4 regions of the Pseudoalteromonas sp. SG43-5 genome follow, and region 1 is predicted to be linked to each of the others. Evidence: predicted binding sites of a transcription regulator. Region 1 holds the regulator's gene; each other region holds the start of a gene.
What was found. Region 1 encodes sigma-54, which starts transcription at its own class of promoters, with help from an activator protein. Its sites were predicted from a motif close to GTTGGCACGNNNNTNGNNT; they were not measured.
Positions count from the first base shown of each region.

Region 2: H5161_RS06590 (EF-hand domain-containing protein) is a predicted target of sigma-54. The motif match lies at 1,750-1,768, and genes of this name have one in related genera.
Region 3: H5161_RS00690 (DUF2726 domain-containing protein) is a predicted target of sigma-54. The motif match lies at 2,006-2,024, and genes of this name have one in related genera.
Region 4: H5161_RS04990 (hemerythrin domain-containing protein) is a predicted target of sigma-54. The motif match lies at 2,582-2,600, and genes of this name have one in related genera.

Region 1 covers NZ_JACJFA010000014.1:13,299-17,515, reverse strand. The annotation lists gene lptC (LPS export ABC transporter periplasmic protein LptC) at 1-300, shown strand, start outside; gene lptA (lipopolysaccharide transport periplasmic protein LptA) at 290-835, shown strand; gene lptB (LPS export ABC transporter ATP-binding protein) at 832-1,557, shown strand; gene H5161_RS14160 (RNA polymerase factor sigma-54) at 1,627-3,126, shown strand; gene hpf (ribosome hibernation promoting factor) at 3,153-3,440, shown strand; gene ptsN (PTS IIA-like nitrogen regulatory protein PtsN) at 3,445-3,897, shown strand; gene rapZ (RNase adapter RapZ) at 3,916-4,217, shown strand, end outside.
Region 2 covers NZ_JACJFA010000004.1:236,165-240,381, forward strand. The annotation lists gene H5161_RS06575 (energy-coupling factor ABC transporter permease) at 1-98, opposite strand, end outside; gene xthA (exodeoxyribonuclease III) at 104-910, opposite strand; gene H5161_RS06585 (exonuclease III) at 1,151-1,582, shown strand; gene H5161_RS06590 (EF-hand domain-containing protein) at 1,810-2,331, shown strand; gene scpB (SMC-Scp complex subunit ScpB) at 2,483-3,073, shown strand; gene rluB (23S rRNA pseudouridine(2605) synthase RluB) at 3,070-3,942, shown strand; gene H5161_RS06605 (YciK family oxidoreductase) at 4,029-4,217, opposite strand, start outside.
Region 3 covers NZ_JACJFA010000001.1:156,760-160,976, reverse strand. The annotation lists gene H5161_RS00700 (regulatory signaling modulator protein AmpE) at 1-539, opposite strand, end outside; gene mtnN (5'-methylthioadenosine/S-adenosylhomocysteine nucleosidase) at 540-1,247, opposite strand; gene H5161_RS00690 (DUF2726 domain-containing protein) at 1,370-1,966, opposite strand; gene folE2 (GTP cyclohydrolase FolE2) at 2,082-3,002, opposite strand; gene arcB (aerobic respiration two-component sensor histidine kinase ArcB) at 3,234-4,217, shown strand, end outside.
Region 4 covers NZ_JACJFA010000003.1:197,542-201,758, forward strand. The annotation lists gene H5161_RS04970 (GGDEF domain-containing protein) at 1-1,487, shown strand, start outside; gene H5161_RS04975 (DUF6500 family protein) at 1,524-1,742, opposite strand; gene H5161_RS04980 (hypothetical protein) at 1,772-2,026, opposite strand; gene H5161_RS04985 (hypothetical protein) at 2,054-2,308, opposite strand; gene H5161_RS04990 (hemerythrin domain-containing protein) at 2,640-3,065, shown strand; gene H5161_RS04995 (hypothetical protein) at 3,159-3,572, opposite strand; gene H5161_RS05000 (TonB-dependent siderophore receptor) at 3,991-4,217, shown strand, end outside.

The DNA.
Region 1 (4,217 bases):
TTATATAACGAGCAACAAACGTGGCAAATAAATGCAGACGAAGCAACATTATATGAAGATAAACAATTAATTTTAGAAGGTAATGTGGTTGCCAAAAATTTAACCGATAACGCCATGATAGACAAAATCAATGCTGATAATATTCAGGTTGATATAAAGTTATTAACAATGCGTTCGGAGCAACCCGTCATTATCACTGGACCCAATTTAAAAATCACCGGTAAAGGCCTAGAAGCCGACTTGAAAACCGAAGTGATAAAACTAATTAACCATACGCGAACCATATATTATGACCAATAAAATATTAAAATCACTTATAATTCCTACACTTATACTAGCGTTTAATAGTAGTGCTGCAGAGCAAAACACGCAACCTGCTGCCAATCAAATTTCAATAAGTGCCGACAAGCAAGAAGGTCAATTGAAAGCTAATGTGGGTATTTTTGAGAAAAACGTTGAGATTATTCACGGTAATCGCCGCATTACAGCCGATCGCCTAGAAGTACACAAACGTGATGAACTTGGTGATAATAAACAATTATTAATTGCCACAGGTAGCCCTGCGCACTTTGAAGAAAAGCAATCAGACGGCACGACTATGAGCGCCAGTGCTGACGAAGTACGTTATGATGTATCTAAGCGTTTTTTAACGCTTGTTGGTAATGCACAAGTTTCGCAAGCCGGACAAAAAATAAATGCTAAAAGCATTACCTACGACATAGAGCAGCAGCTCATCAGTGCCGAAAAAGATGAAAACTCAACTGACCGCGTTCACACAATTTTAGTACCGATCGAAACTAAAAAAAGTAAAAAAGGCGATAAAGGTCAACCATGAGCACATTAAAAGCAGAACTATTAGCAAAAAGCTATAAAGGTCGTGAAGTTGTAAAAAACGTCGGCCTTGAAGTACAAGCTGGCAGTATAGTTGGCTTACTTGGCCCTAACGGTGCTGGTAAAACAACGACTTTTTATATGATTGTAGGGCTTGTTCCTAGCGACAAAGGTAAAATATCTATTGATGATAACGATATTACTCTTTTACCTATGCATAGTCGTGCTAGATTAGGCATAGGCTACTTACCACAAGAGTCATCGATTTTTAGAAAGCTGACTGTTTATCAAAACTTAATGGCCATTTTAGAAACGCGCAAAGAACTAAATAAACAAGCCAGAGAAGACACGCTCAATAACTTATTAGATGAATTTAGCATACAACACATTCGTGATAGCCAAGGTATGGCATTATCGGGGGGAGAACGTCGTCGTGTAGAAATAGCACGAGCGCTGGCAGCAGATCCTAAATTTATATTACTGGATGAACCGTTTGCCGGTGTTGACCCTATTTCGGTATTAGATATAAAGAAAATAATAGAACATCTTAAAAATCGTGGGATTGGTGTATTAATTACCGACCATAACGTAAGAGAGACCCTTGATGTTTGTGAAAAAGCCTACATTGTTTCTCATGGGGAGCTGATTGCATCAGGTACTCCAGAACACGTATTAAATGATAAAACAGTACGCGATGTTTACTTAGGCGAGCAATTTAGGCTGTAACATTTACGCCATGTCTTTAAGCATCTGCTAGTATTAATTATAACAACATAAAAGGATTGTTAGAGATACATGAGGCAATCACTACAGCTGCGCATGGGCCAGCAACTTACAATGACTCCACAGTTGCAACAAGCTATTCGTTTGTTGCAACTCAGTACATTGGATCTCCAGCAAGAAATACAAGAAGCTCTCGACAGTAATCCACTATTAGAGGTTGAAGAGGCAGACTATTCCGAAGACGCTGCTGGTAAAAACGAGCAAAAAGCTGATACCGATGACATAACTGTTAGCGCATCTGCTGATGATGCTCCGAGCGAATACGAACAAGATACTGGTGAAGCACTTGCAAAAGACACGCTAAGTGACGACATGGCTATGGATGTCAGTTGGGATGAGTACATGAGTGCCGCTCCTGCAGCCTCATCAGGTCCAATGCCTGAAGACGAATCAATATACCAAGGCGCCTCTACTGAAACGCTCCATGAGTATTTAATGTGGCAATTACAACTAACGCCATTTAGCCCTACAGACGAAGCTATTGCTATTGCTATTGTAGAAGCTGTCGATGATTCAGGTATTTTAACACTAAGCTGCGAAGAGATTTTAGAAAGCTTTAATCAAGAAAACGAAGATGATAACGAAGTCGAACTTGATGAAATTGAAGCGGTATTAAAACGCATCCAACTGTTTGATCCTGTTGGTATTGCTGCACGTAGTTTACAAGAGTGTTTGTGTATTCAGCTTAATCAATTTGATAAAGAAACACCTTATATTAATGAAACGAAAATGATTTTAACCGAGCATATTGATCTATTAGCAGCTCGCGACTATCGTACATTAATGAAAAAAACTAAGCTCAAAGAAGAAGAGCTTAAAGAAGTAATGACACTAATACATACTCTCAACCCAAAACCTGCAGATACTATTGTAAGGGAAGAATCTGAGTATGTTATTCCTGATGTGTCAGTTAAAAAAATTAAAGGCCGCTGGGTTGTCGAATTAAACCCAGATAGCATGCCTAAAATTCGTGTTAATAGCCAATACGCAGCAATGTCTCGCACTGTAAAATCAAGTGGCGACAGCCAGTTTATTCGCTCACATTTACAAGAAGCTAAATGGTTTATTAAAAGCTTAGAAAGTAGAAACGACACGCTATTAAAAGTTACTAATTGTATTGTTAAGCAACAACAAGGCTTTTTTGAACATGGCCCTGAAGCCATGAAACCAATGGTTTTAAATGATGTTGCTGAAATGGTAGAAATGCACGAATCGACAATTTCTCGCGTAACTACTCAAAAGTACATGCATACACCCCGTGGTATATTTGAGCTTAAATATTTTTTCTCAAGCCATGTAAGTACTGAAAACGGTGGTGAATGTTCATCTACAGCAATACGTGCGCTTATCCGAAAATTAATCGCAGCAGAAAACTCAGCAAAACCATTGAGTGATAGCAAAATAGCGGATATATTGGCTGAGCAAGGAATTAAAGTAGCGAGACGTACAATCGCAAAATACCGCGAATCTCTTGCTATTCCACCGTCAAATCAGCGTAAAAGTCTGATTTAAGACGCTAAACTAAGAGGGTAATGCTTATGCAACTAAACTTAACTGGTCGTCACGTAGAATTAACCGATTCACTAAGAGACTATATTAATACTAAATTTGCGAAGCTTGAAAGACACTCTGATCATATTAATAATGTTCATGTCATTCTCGATGTAGAAAAATTAAATCAAAAAGCAGAAGCCACAATACACGTAAGCGGTGCTGAGCTATTTGCCTCTACAGAACATCAAGATATGTATGCCGCTATTGACTCGTTGATCGACAAGCTCGATCGCCAAGTAATCAAACACAAAGAGAAGCTTGCTCGACACTAATATGATGAAATTAAGTTCACTTATATGCCAGGACTGCAGCAAAGCTGCGGTCCTTTTTAATAGCAAAAAAAGAATTTTAGAGTTCATTAGCGAACTTGCTCACGACAAACTTCCGTATTTACCGCAACAAGATATTCTTAATGCTTTAATGAGCAGAGAGAAATTAGGTAGTACAGGTATAGGACGTGGCATTGCTATTCCTCATGGAAGAATGAGCGGTGCAGAAGAGCCTTTGGCTTTAGTGCTCGTTAGCGAAACTCCAATAAACTTTGATGCAATCGATAATCGCCCTGTTGATATTTTTGTCGCACTCATCGTACCAGATGGCGATAACCAGCAGCACTTAAAGACTCTAGCAACCATTGCTGATAAACTAAACAACAAAGATTTTTGTAAACAGTTACGCAGTGCAAAATCTGATACTGAGCTTTACCAAGTTATTGTCGATCAATCATAGTTTTATAAAGGGTGTTAAATGGAGTTAATTATCATAAGCGGCCGTTCCGGTTCTGGAAAGTCGGTTGCTTTGCGCGTTGTAGAAGATTTAGGTTATTATTGCGTAGATAATATTCCAGTAAACCTACTACCTTCATTAGTTCGCAGTGTGTCTGATAGCTACGATAAAATTGCTGTTAGCATAGATGTGCGCAACATCCCTAAAGAACAAGATGAATTTAACGATATTCTTGAATACTTACCAGGCTTTGCAAACCCTACGTTATTTTATTTAGATAGTGACGATCAGACATTGATCAAACGCTTTTCTGAAACACGCAG
Region 2 (4,217 bases), on a different contig from region 1:
GTATTAAGCAATGTTTTATATGTTTTTTTATCAAAGCTTAGTAGGGCAATAATAATTACAAGGGCCCAAAGTAGCCCTTGTATTGTTATGCTGAGCATAGTAATTACTTAAATGTTGACCATATAGGGGCATGATCTGAGGGTTTTTCAATACCGCGCAGTTCGTAGTCAATACCAGTATCTATACAGCGTGCTGCAAGCTCATTAGTTGCAAGTACTACATCTATTCGAAGCCCTCGGTTATCTACAAACCCTTTAGAGCGATAGTCAAACCACGAATATTGATCGTCTGTTACTGGGTTTTGTTCTCTAAAGGTGTCTTTAAAGCCCCAATTAAGTAATGTTGCAAGCCATTCACGCTCTACCGGTTGGAAAGAACATTTACCCGTTTTTAACCAACGCTTTGCATTAACTTCGCCAATACCAATATCTAAATCGGTGGGTGATATGTTGATATCGCCCATAACAATGACGTCTTGATCGGGGGTGTGGTTGGTTTCAAGGTGTGTCATTAAATCTTTATAAAATTGTCGTTTATAAGGGAATTTAGTTTCGTGATTAATATTATCACCTTGTGGGAAATAGCCATTCATGACTGTAAGGTCGCGACCGTTATCTTGTTCAACAGTGACGCTTATCATGCGTTTTTGCGATTCCTCTGTATCGGTAGCAAAGCCTTTTAAGACCGATTTAGGCTCTTTTTTGCATAACATAGCTACGCCATAATGGGCTTTTTGGCCATGAAAGTAGACGTGATATCCCATTTTTTGTACATCTTCTAGTGGGAATGCTTCGTCATGAACTTTAATCTCTTGCAAGCCAATAACGTCTGGTTGATGTTTGTCGATAATTGCTTGTAATTGGTGGAGACGAGCACGCAGACCATTGATATTGAAAGAAATCACTTTCATAAAATTTACCTTAAAATTGGATCTATTTAATGAATTAAATTGTATCAGTAAATACGCGTACATAACATGACTGAAATGAGAAAATAGCTGCACAAATGTTGATCAATTGGTGAGTAAAGTTTAAACATTGTAAATGCAGTATTAATTTTTTAAATAAATAAAAAATTCAATTGAACTTAACTTTATTGAATATATAATGCGCGAAATTCACTTGTTTAGCTCGTTCAAATAGGATCTCTCATGAAAACACAACTACTTTTAGCTACTGCTTTATTAGCATCTGCAACTGCTTCAGCACAAAGCAATACTTACTTCAGTCAAGATAATAAAATTGAGTCTAAGTTATGTGTACTAAGCGCAAACGAAGGCTTTAGTGTTGCTCGTAAAGAAGCTGCTCAGCACGGTGTTTACTTATCTCGTTTTTCTAAAAGCATTTTATGTAATGGTGAAGATATTCGCGATATTGCTAAAAAAACGACATTAAGCAACGTATCAGTTGAGAAAGTAGAAGTATTTGCAAAAGACGCTCAACAAGAAACTCAATTATGTATGACGGCTTTAAAACAAGGTTTAGCACCTGTTCGTCAAAAAATTGGTAACTTAAACTCATTAAAATGTAATGGTCAAAACGTTACTGAGTTTGTTAAACGCTACCAAAACGCAGCAATCTAATTATTAGCTGAACTATATAACTAAAATTGAGATACCTGGTTTTTTACCGGGTATTTTTTTGCAAAAATTACAAGGTTGTTTGCAAAGCTTGCAAGCTTAACTTATTGAAACTGTTCAATAAATGCACCAATCAAGATTAAGTTGTTGATTCTTATAAGTTAACTATTATTGGCATTGGATTTGTATTAGTTAAAGTGACATTTAATTAATTACGAAGGATACGTCTTATGAAAAAGTTAACATTAGCAGCCACTATTTTAGCATCATTAAGCCTAGCGGCTTGTTCATCTAATCAGGGTCTTGAAAGAATAGACAGTGACTTTGCAAGTTTAGATAATGACAGCGATGGCTACATCTCAAAAGTTGAAGCTGATGACGATAGCATTTGGGGCCATTTTTCAAATATTGATACCAATATGGATAACGAAATTAGCCGCAAAGAATTCAACACTTACATGAAGTTAAACAATGGTAAAGTAGCCACTGATTCTGAAGTAAGTGAGTCGGCATTTAAAGCTGAAATCGCTAAATTCGATAAAATTGAAAGCAGCTTTTCAAGCTTAGATAACGACAGTAATGGCTATATTTCGGTAGTTGAAGGTAACGATGATGATATTTCAAATCACTTTGGTTACATGGATAAAAACCAAGATAAGCGCATCAGTAAAAGCGAGTTTATGGGTTACATTAAAAAATACGGTAACGCAGTAGCTGAAGATGATGCATTAGAAGCCATTAAACACAGCTAATATTTGTTGTTTTAAAGAGTAAATTAGAAGCCAGTGATAATCACTGGCTTTTTTGTGTTTAAAATCTAGTTATTTAGTAGATATATTTTCCTAGTTTGGCGTTGTTCTGTCATAATAGATGGCTGTGTATTTTTATTTGTTAAGGGTGTGTATGGCGGGTCGGCGAATTAGTGATGAACAACTAGTTGAGATCATTGAAGCAGCTATTTTTGTTGCAGATAAGCCTGTGAGTAAACGCCACCTTAAAGATACTGTATTAATAGATTTAGCTATTTCTATGGCGCGAATAAACGACGCAATAGATACAATACAAGAACATTTTCAAACTCGTGGTATTCGCTTAGTTGAAGTTGGTAGTGGGTATCGTTTTCAGGCATGTAGTAGTTTAAGCCCTTGGTTAAATAACTTGTGGCAAGAACGCGCACCAAAATACTCACGTGCTTTACTGGAAACATTATCACTTATTGCATATAGGCAGCCCATTACGCGCGGTGAAATTGAGCAAGTAAGGGGTGTTACTACGGGTTCGAATATTATTAAAACCCTGCTCGAAAGAGAGTGGGTTAAAGTGGTAGGGCATAAAGAGGTGCCGGGTAAGCCGGCTTTATATGCAACTACTAAACAATTTTTAGATTATTTTTCGTTAACTGGACTTGAAAACTTACCTGCGCTGCCAACAGAGCAGCAAAGTAAAATTAACCAGTTATTGAGCGATCCTTCTGTGAGAGAACCATCCGAATGAGTATTATACAAGGTGAAAAGTTACAAAAAGTCTTAGCCCGTGCAGGCGTAGGCTCACGCCGTGAAATGGAAAAATACATTGATGCTAACCGCGTTAGTGTAAACGGTAAAGTGGCAAAGTTAGGTGACCGTGTTGAAGAAACCGATTTGATTCGTGTTGACGGGCACACTGTAAAGATTGAAGAAAAAGCAGATAGAATCTGTCGTGTGATTATGTATAACAAACCCGAAGGTGAGTTAAGCACACGTAAAGATCCAGAAGGGCGTCGTACAGTATTTGACCGACTTCCTCGTATTGATGGTGAGCGTTGGATTGCGGTTGGCCGATTAGACGTTAATACTTCGGGTTTGATGCTCTTTACTAATGATGGTGAATTAGCTAACCGCTTGATGCACCCGAGCTATGAAGTAGAGCGTGAATACTCTGCGCGTGTATTTGGTGAAGTAACCAATGAAACGGTTAAAAACTTACTACGTGGTGTTGAGCTTGAAGATGGTCCAGCCAAATTCACGACTGTAACCCCTATGGGTGGCGAAGGCGTTAACCGCTGGTTTAACGTAACGTTAAATGAAGGACGTAACCGTGAAGTACGTCGTTTATGGCAGTCTCAAGATGCTGAAGTATCTCGTCTTATTCGTATTCGTTACGGTAAACTAGAGCTTGATAAGCGCGTGCCACAAGGTGGTTGGATGGAGTATGATTTAGAAACAGTAAACTACTTACGCAAAACCGTTAAATTAGGGCGCGAGACACAAACTAAGCTTTCTGTTATGCCTGAAAAACGCAAAGATAAACGCGCTAAAATCAACCAGATCCGCAAAGCAGTTAAAAAACACAATCAACGTGTTAAGCCTACCAAACGTAAATAATAAATTAGTTATTTATTGCACACATTAAAAAAGCCGCTAATTGCGGCTTTTTTAATGTGTGTTGTATAAATTTTTTAAACTCTAAATTACTTTTTTACTTGAGCATCTAACGATTCGCCATTCACTTTACTAGAATCATCGCTCATCAAGTATAAGTAGGTTGGCATTAAATCTTCTGGTGTAGCAAGCGCGTCTCTATCTTCTCCTGGGTATGCAGCAGCGCGCATAGAAGTGCGAGTAGCGCCTGGATTAATACAGTTTATACGAATATTCGT
Region 3 (4,217 bases), on a different contig from region 1:
AGTAACCGATAGGCAAGGGCAGCTATAGGGCCAAATGCTAAAAATATAAATATGACTACGAAATAGTATCGAGCGGTGCGCAGTATTAAGCTTTCAATTAATGCTTTGATAATACCAGCAGATGAAAGTCTATTAACTTCACGGGCAAGCAGTGGCTTTAGTAATTCGCGCGCTGTGGATTTTTGATTTTGTTTAGTTAGCTTTGCAATGCGAAGTGCTTTTTTATCAATGCTCTTACTTTCTAGGCATAAATATAAAATAAGACCTGCGAGTAATTCAGGGTAAAAAGCAAACTCGAGTAGTAACACTATAATAATGAGAATAACACTTAAAATAAGTGAGCTTGCGAGTATAGCTGCCAAATATTGATAGCTTTTAGGTTCTTTGCTTTTGTATATACGTTTGCCAATAGCACTAAAAACAGCATTTAACGCGGTATTAGGATGATACCAGCTAATAAGGGGAATAAAGCGCTCAGCAAGGAGCGCTAGTATAAAGGCAATAAAGTCCAAGTGATTTTGAACAATATTGCTAAGCATTTACAGAGATACTGCTGTAAGCTTTTCTAAAAGTGCAACAACCATTTTAGATGAGTTGATTGATGCTGTTTCTAGGTATTCTTCAAATGATTGTGGTGACTCTTTACCAGCAATATCAGACATTGAGCGAATTACAACAAATGGTGTGTTTAGCGTAAAACACGTTTGTGCAATTGAAGCGCCTTCCATTTCAACAGCAAGCATTGTAGGAAAATCACTACGTGCTTTATCAATGCGTATAGGGTCACACATAAATGTGTCACCAGTACAAATTAAGCCAACGAGTGTTTTAACATCACTGATTTGTTCGATAGTTTGCTGTGCTGCTTCAACTAATTTAGGGTGTGCTGCAAAGCCTGCCGGCATTTGTGGTACTTGGCCAATTTCGTAGCCAAAAGCAGTTACGTCTACATCGTGGTGACGTACTTCTGACGAAATTACGACATCGCCAACACTAAGAGAAGGATCGAATCCACCGGCTGAGCCTGTGTTAATTATGCAATCAGGTTTGAAGTTATCGATAAGTAAGGTAGTTGCAATAGTTGATGCGACTTTACCAATACCAGATTGAACAAGTGTCACCGTGTTACCAGCCAACTCGCCAGTATAAAAAGTGAAACCTGCTTTAGTTAAAATTTGTGGGTTTTGCATAGCTTCACGTAAAATTTTAACTTCTGGCTCCATTGCGCCAATAATACCAACATTCATAAAGTTTAATTCCTGAGTTTGAATCACTTGATTATACGTGAAGTTAACAATAAAAAACAAAAAAGCGAGCTTGTTTATGAGCTCGCTTTAAATACTTTTTAGGAGAGTATTTAATTCGTTTTTTAAATTTCAGCTAACGCGGTGGTTTGCGCTTTAGCTTGAGAAGGTGAAAGTACCGCTGGCTTATGTGAGCGATTACGAACAGGGCGCTGAGTTTGTGTTGCTGCAGGCTTACCAAGTTTAAACATAATTGCATCGCGTACTTCAGAAGGGCGGTAGCCCGATTTAACTTTCATACGAATATGTGGAATGCCCGCAGACTCTAGTGCACCGTTTACAAACCAGTCGCGTTGAGCTTTGTGGCCATCTTTGTTGGCATTGTTAACTAGGTCAACAGCAGCAATGATTGTTAGTTTTTCTTTATCGATTAATACAAAGTCGAGTTGCTTATTTTTAGCTTTAGCTAAAGCAGCACGTTTAGACTTTACTGAAAGGCCTTGCTTACAGTCAATAACGTCGATTAACTTAACGCGACTAACAATTTTATATTGATCGCCAACAGCACGCTCGAGAAGATTTAAAAAAGCGCCTTCAACCTGCGTAAAAACAGTTTGCTTGCGAGTAAAAGGATACGGGTTTCCGCCATCGTCATTAAACTTTGACGCAACAACAGAGGCCCCGACAACTAATACTAGGATTAATAATAAAGCGAATTCCATACGGTAACTCCATAACAACAAATTGACACTGCTCAAACAAAGCAATTTACGTGCCTAAAAAATATGGGTTATAAAATAATTACCGACTGGTTTACAAGCAATAGCTACACAGCGATTAAGCTTTGTAGCCTCCTTTAATACCTTTTACTGCAATAGCTACAGCATCGTGTGCATGCAGTGATTCATAGTGGTTTATTTGCAGCCAATAATCACTGTAATTGTTTGCCTCTAGCAATGCTTTAATTTTACGCGCTGCATCTTCACAAAACATAAGGTTTTGACCATTCAAACGGGCAAATTCTTGCTCATCTTCACGTTTTACTGCCGCTTGTACTGGTGTTTTAAGCTCAGCTTCAAGAGTGTTAATTAGCGTAACTACGTCAAATTCTTGAATGTTGCTATCAAGCTTTACTTTTACGTTGGCAATAGAGCGCTGCGAGTGGGGAGTAGCTACAATGCCTTGTGTAGTGCCTAGCCATTCGTGCACATCTTTTTGGCTTAACGTTTCTTGGTTAAACTTTTCGTTAAACGCGTTTTGTATAAGCTGGCGCGCAAGTGCAGCAGAGCATGGGCACGTTGAAGAATAAGTAACATCTACGGTTAGCTCGTAGCTAATAACGTTATTTTCAATTGTACTGGTAAGTACAACTGGGTAGCTTTTCCAGCCCGCTTTACCACTTAATAGTGACTTACGGCGTAGCGGTAATTCAAATTTAAATTCAATTTGTGCTTTATCGCTCAGCCCTTCGTGGCTAGTTATAAAGGTATCGAGTGCCTGCGCTATCGTTTGCGGATTGACTTGCTGCTCGGTTGAAAGCAGATCAAGTGCCAAAAATAGACGTGACATATGAATGCCTTTGGCATCTTCTTTATGTAAATTTACAAATGCACGCGCTTTGGCGTTTACTGTAACTGGAGATAAGTCTCGGGATTCAAAAATAAATGGCAGTTCTATTTCGCCCATGCCAACCCAGTCTAATTTACCTGTTTGTAAAGCGGGTGCAGTGTCTGCTATATCTGGCATATTGGTTTGCATGTGCGCTACTCGTATTTTGGGGATAATAAAGCGGGGCATTTTACACTAAATAATTTATTGCTGAAATGATGAGTTTAATAGATGAGCTAAATCAAACATGAAAAATTCTGTTTTTATCGCACAACGTGAGTAGTGGTAGGAGAAAAATGCTAAAATCTGGGAAAATGGTATGTTTATACATACGCATTGCCTTCTTTATATTAAGTACACAGCTAAGAGATAAAATTACGTATGACCGATTATTCTTTGAGCCCTTGGGCTCGGGTACTTTCCAGCTCAATAACGCGATTTGGTGAATTTAAAACCGCTGCTATTTGTTACACTTTATTTTTAACTGTATCTCTTATTTTATCGAGCATGTTTTATTATGTGGCGATAGGCGAATTACACCTTGTTGATATTTTAGCCGTGGTATTTTTTACGGCTGTAGTGTCTCCTTTAATAATAAGTGTGTTGCTTAATTCAATTCGACAACTAGATGCCTCATATGCTTATTTAGATAGCGCCACCAAGCAAGAAAAGCTTTTAAATCAAACCCTAAAAGATAACATTAACCGTCTAAACATCGAAATTGATGAGCGTAAAATGGCATTTCATGCCAAGCACCGCGCTATTGAAGAACTACGACGAGAAATTGCTGAGCGTAAAAAAACACAACAAGAACTTGCTCAACAAAGCATGCTGCAGCGCTCAATAGTTGATTCATCTCCTGATTTATTTTATTACCGCGATAACAATGGCGTGTTTGCTGGTTGTAATAAAATGTTTGAAGAAGTAATGGGCAAATCAAGTAGCGAACTAATTGGCAAAACGGTTGAGCAAATATTCCCTAGTCAGTTTTTATCTGAAGTTTTGAAAACCGATAAAGAAGTAGAGCAAAGCCATAAAGCACTAACCATTGATGTGGGTTATGAGGTAAATGGCGAAACGCGTTGGTTTGAGCTGCGTAAATTACCTTTTATAAATGATGAAGGTGATTACATTGGTCTACTGGGCTTTGGTCGTGATATCACAAGTCGTAAGGAGGCCGCTCAAGCGCTCGAAACGGCCTATAAAGACAAAGGTAAGTTTATTGCCACATTAAGCCATGAACTACGTACACCGCTCAATGGTATTGTTGGTTTAACACGAATGCTGCTTGATACTGACTTAAACAAACAGCAGCGTAGTTGGGGTAATACTATATTTTCGAGTGCTGAAACGCTCGGCAATATT
Region 4 (4,217 bases), on a different contig from region 1:
CTCCAGCACACACGCTAGCCACAAAATTAGAAGAGAGCTTGCAACAGCATTCATCTAAAGAAAAAATTATTATTTTACGAGCACTTGCTTACTATTACACCGATACTGATGCATTGAAAAAGACCCTAAATGTTGCACTAGAAGGGCTAGAATTATCATTAAAAGATGGCGACTCAGCATCTCAGGGATACTTTTTTAGAAAAATAGCCGATGCATATAATTATCTAAACGAAAAAGACAAAGCCATATATTATGCAAAAAAAGCGGTTGCAGCATATGAGCAAACACAAGATGGGCTTTTTACTGCAAAAGCATATTGGAGTTTAGGCAATATATTGCTCGAGATAAAAAAACCTAAAGATGCCTTAATATACCTAGACAAAGCATTGCTCTATTTTAAAAAAGCTAATATGCAAAAAGGCTTAACCTTTGCCCAATACTCAATTGCTAGCATTGAGTACTTACAAGCAAACTACGATAAAGCTTTAACTTTAACTAAAGAGAACATTGAGCTTGCTCGTTCTGCAGGTGTACACGACATGCAACTCGCATCGCTCATTTTGTTAGCTGACATATATATAAAACTAGATTTACTTGATCAAGCAAATGAAGCAAACGATGAGGTATTTTTAAACTTAGATAAATTCAGCCGCAGTATTTATAAAGCCGATTTTTTAAGTAAACGCTATGAGCTAAAGCGACGCCTCAACTACACTGACGAGGCTTTTGAAGCAATTGAACAAAAGCTTCTTTATACAAAAAAACACTACGAAGCTACCAGTGAAAGTAATATAAAAACACTACAGGTACAGTTTGAAGTAAAAGAAAAAGAAGAAAAAATACAGCAACTAGAGTACGCAAAAGACATTAGTGAACTACAAGCTAAAGAAGAGTACCAACAAAAAATAATTTGGCGACTTAGCGCTGCTATAGCGTTTATTTTAGTGATTGCTTCATTATTTTTATTTTATCGGCAAGCTCGACAACGTCAAAAATATCACGATATTTCATTAACAGATTATCTAACAAATAGCCCTAATCGCAGAGGAATAATGCGCGCCGCAGAAGCAAAGCTCAGTGAAGGTAAAATGACGATAGCAATTGTTGACTTAGACTACTTTAAAAAAATTAACGACCAATTTGGTCACGATGTTGGAGATTTAGTTCTTATTTCCTTTGCAAAGGCTGCAAAAGAAACACTAAGTGGTGATCATCAGTTTGGCCGCTACGGCGGCGAAGAATGGTTGTTTGCACTAAATTCGGTTGACGAACAAATAATTCGCGATATATTTAACCGACTCGCCATTAGCTTCGCCGAGCATTACAGTAATATAGAAGACTTTCCTACAGATACAAAAATCACTTTTAGTGCAGGAGCCTCTGTAAGTAGCCCTTTAAAAAGCACACTCGATATTCTTATTAAGCATGCAGATAAATTACTTTATAAAGCAAAAGAAAACGGAAGAAACCAAATCGTAGTTGATTAAATAAACACAGCTAAAAGTATTGGCTCACTTACTTGACTAAAGTTCGTCTAAAACCATTTGTTTAATTTTATGTGCTTTTACAAAATGATCTAATTTATGGGTGTGTATCCACCAAGTAGCAGCTTCCATAAGTAGCTCTGGATCGTCGTTTTTATTGGCAAAAAATGCATAAAAAGAAAGCCCTACATTTTCGCCTTTAACTGCTATTTTTTTATCGCATACGGTAATTATTTTTGCTCTTAGTTCTTCCCTCATACATACCTTATTTAATTATATTTTTACTATTAAAATACGCCATTTAAAAAGCTAACGATTAGCTGTAAAAGGCTTCTATCAACCAAGCCATGATTCTCAAGCTCTTTATTAGGCGTATTTACTTTTGCAGCTTTGCATTCATTATCTAGTGTCTCATTTTTACGTGTATCGGTTTCGTATGCAATATCTGCTTGTTCCATACATTTTGCCGAGCCTGCGTAAGGCTGCGCCGCACAAGCTCTTAGTAATAAAAAAAGTGGAATTGCTATCAATAATTGCTTCATAACTAATCCTATTTTTACGCAACTTATTTACTTTTCTACCACCATTACAAAAAATTCAAAAAAGAACGTACCGATGGCATCAAAAAAAGTGTTATTTTTTTCATCCTTTTTAATTTGTGCGCTAATGCATTGATTGTAAACCTGTGAGCTTGTTTGAGCGCCATTTCGATCAGCCATTTCAGCCTCTTCAATGCATAAGTTAGGGTCAGAACGCGGGGCTGTACTACATGCACTCAGTAAAGCGCACAGCAATAATGCGGCGACGGGGCTTTTTATGTTCATCCTTAAACTATCCTATTAAGTTAACGTGCTACCTGCATTTATGTGTGAGAGTAATATATAGGTTGTACCCAAATAACACTGACACTTTATCACTGCAATAAAATAAACAACCAGTAAATATTTGTAAGGTTCTGTAGGAATTTATACTCACTTTTATAATTGAACTGCGCGAAAGCCTGAAATTATTGCATTCATATCACTGTAAAATTTACAGTGATCGCAGCCAAAGAATAATAAATTAAATTAAATTTATTAAAATACAATAACTTAATATTTGGCATTTAGTTTGCTAGTTAATGATATAAGCAAATAAATTGTAAAAGGACTAGTTATGAATATTTTTGAAGCACTACGTCATGACCATGACAAACAACGAGAATTGGTAGATGCGCTTATTCAAACACACGGCGACACAGAGCAGCGCCACACGCTAATGGATGAGCTAAAAACAGAATTAGAAAATCACGCAAAATTTGAAGAACGTTACTTTTATAACCCACTTATGTTTGATGACTTAACTCATGAAAAAGCGCGCCACAGCGTAGCTGAACATCACGAAATTGATGAATTAATTGAACAACTTGAAGATACCGAAATGAGCTCGTCTGCATGGTTAGTTGCAGCTAAAAAGCTACACCATTTGGTACATCATCATTTAAGTGAAGAAGAACACGAAGTGTTTCAATTAGCGGGTAAAGCACTTACCGAAGGGCAAAAAGAGAGCCTTGCTGAGCAATACAACGACGCAATGCATTAGTTGTAAACACGCAAACCGACTTCCACACACTCCCTGTGTACTTATTGGTTATAAGCCTTATGGCTTATAACCAATTTTTTTGCATATACTTTATTACTTTACAGTAAATTTCACGTCTTGGTCGCGTAATAAGTAAAGTGCAAAACACGCAGCCCACATTGGCCATGCAGTGAAGAATAATAAGTTGTTGAAGCCATCAATGTATTGGTTATAAGATGAAAGCGTAGACAAACCATGCATCACAAAAATCACACCATAAGTAATGCGTTTTTTAATACCCGCTAAAAATGCTAAAACAAGCACTAACTGCACCGCACCAATAATGTAAGCCACTATATCTGTAGAGCCACTAATACCGTAAAAATGTTCAAAAATACGTGCGCTATGCCCAGGATTAACAAACTTATCGAATGTCCACATAACCATTACAATAAACACGCCTAAACGCAAAGATAAAAGTGACCACTGCAAACGGTTTTGCACATCAGAATTCATTGAACCTGTCATAAAATTTCCTTAAATGAATATTAATAAACGTAGAAGTAACCTAGACCGTATAAGTTATTTTTTATTTCAAAAATTTTTAATTAAATTCATTAGTTAAGCCATGCAGTACTAAAAGTGAAGCTTATTTAAGTAATTTAAAAAATGCTGCATAAAAGTTAACTCTTTTAAAATGTTAGCAGGTTAAAAGTAGTCTATAATTAAAAATTCTATTAAAAGCATATATTTACATTCACTCTAGTACAATCGCTGTATTAATATTTTATCAACTAATAAAACAATACTACTTAATTACCATCTTTATAATGCATCTGTTTTGTTATGTTCTAAAAAACAAAAAGAATCAAAATTTTACTGAAAGTTATTTTTAATCCTTTCGGTCTTTATCGCCAACAACATTTTAACCGTAGAGAGAAAACGTTTGAAACACGCATATTTAGCACTTTCCCTAGCCACCATATTAAATACACCACTTAATGCTTTTGCAGCCAAAGAAGGCGCAATTGAGCGTATTGAGGTGGCAGGCCAAGTTATTAAATCTCAAGGTCTTTCGGTTAAAAATGCCACTGTAGACGGCCCCTTTGGCGACAACTTAGCTCTACGAGATATAGCCCGTTCAGTAACACCAATTTCAAGCGAGTTAATAGA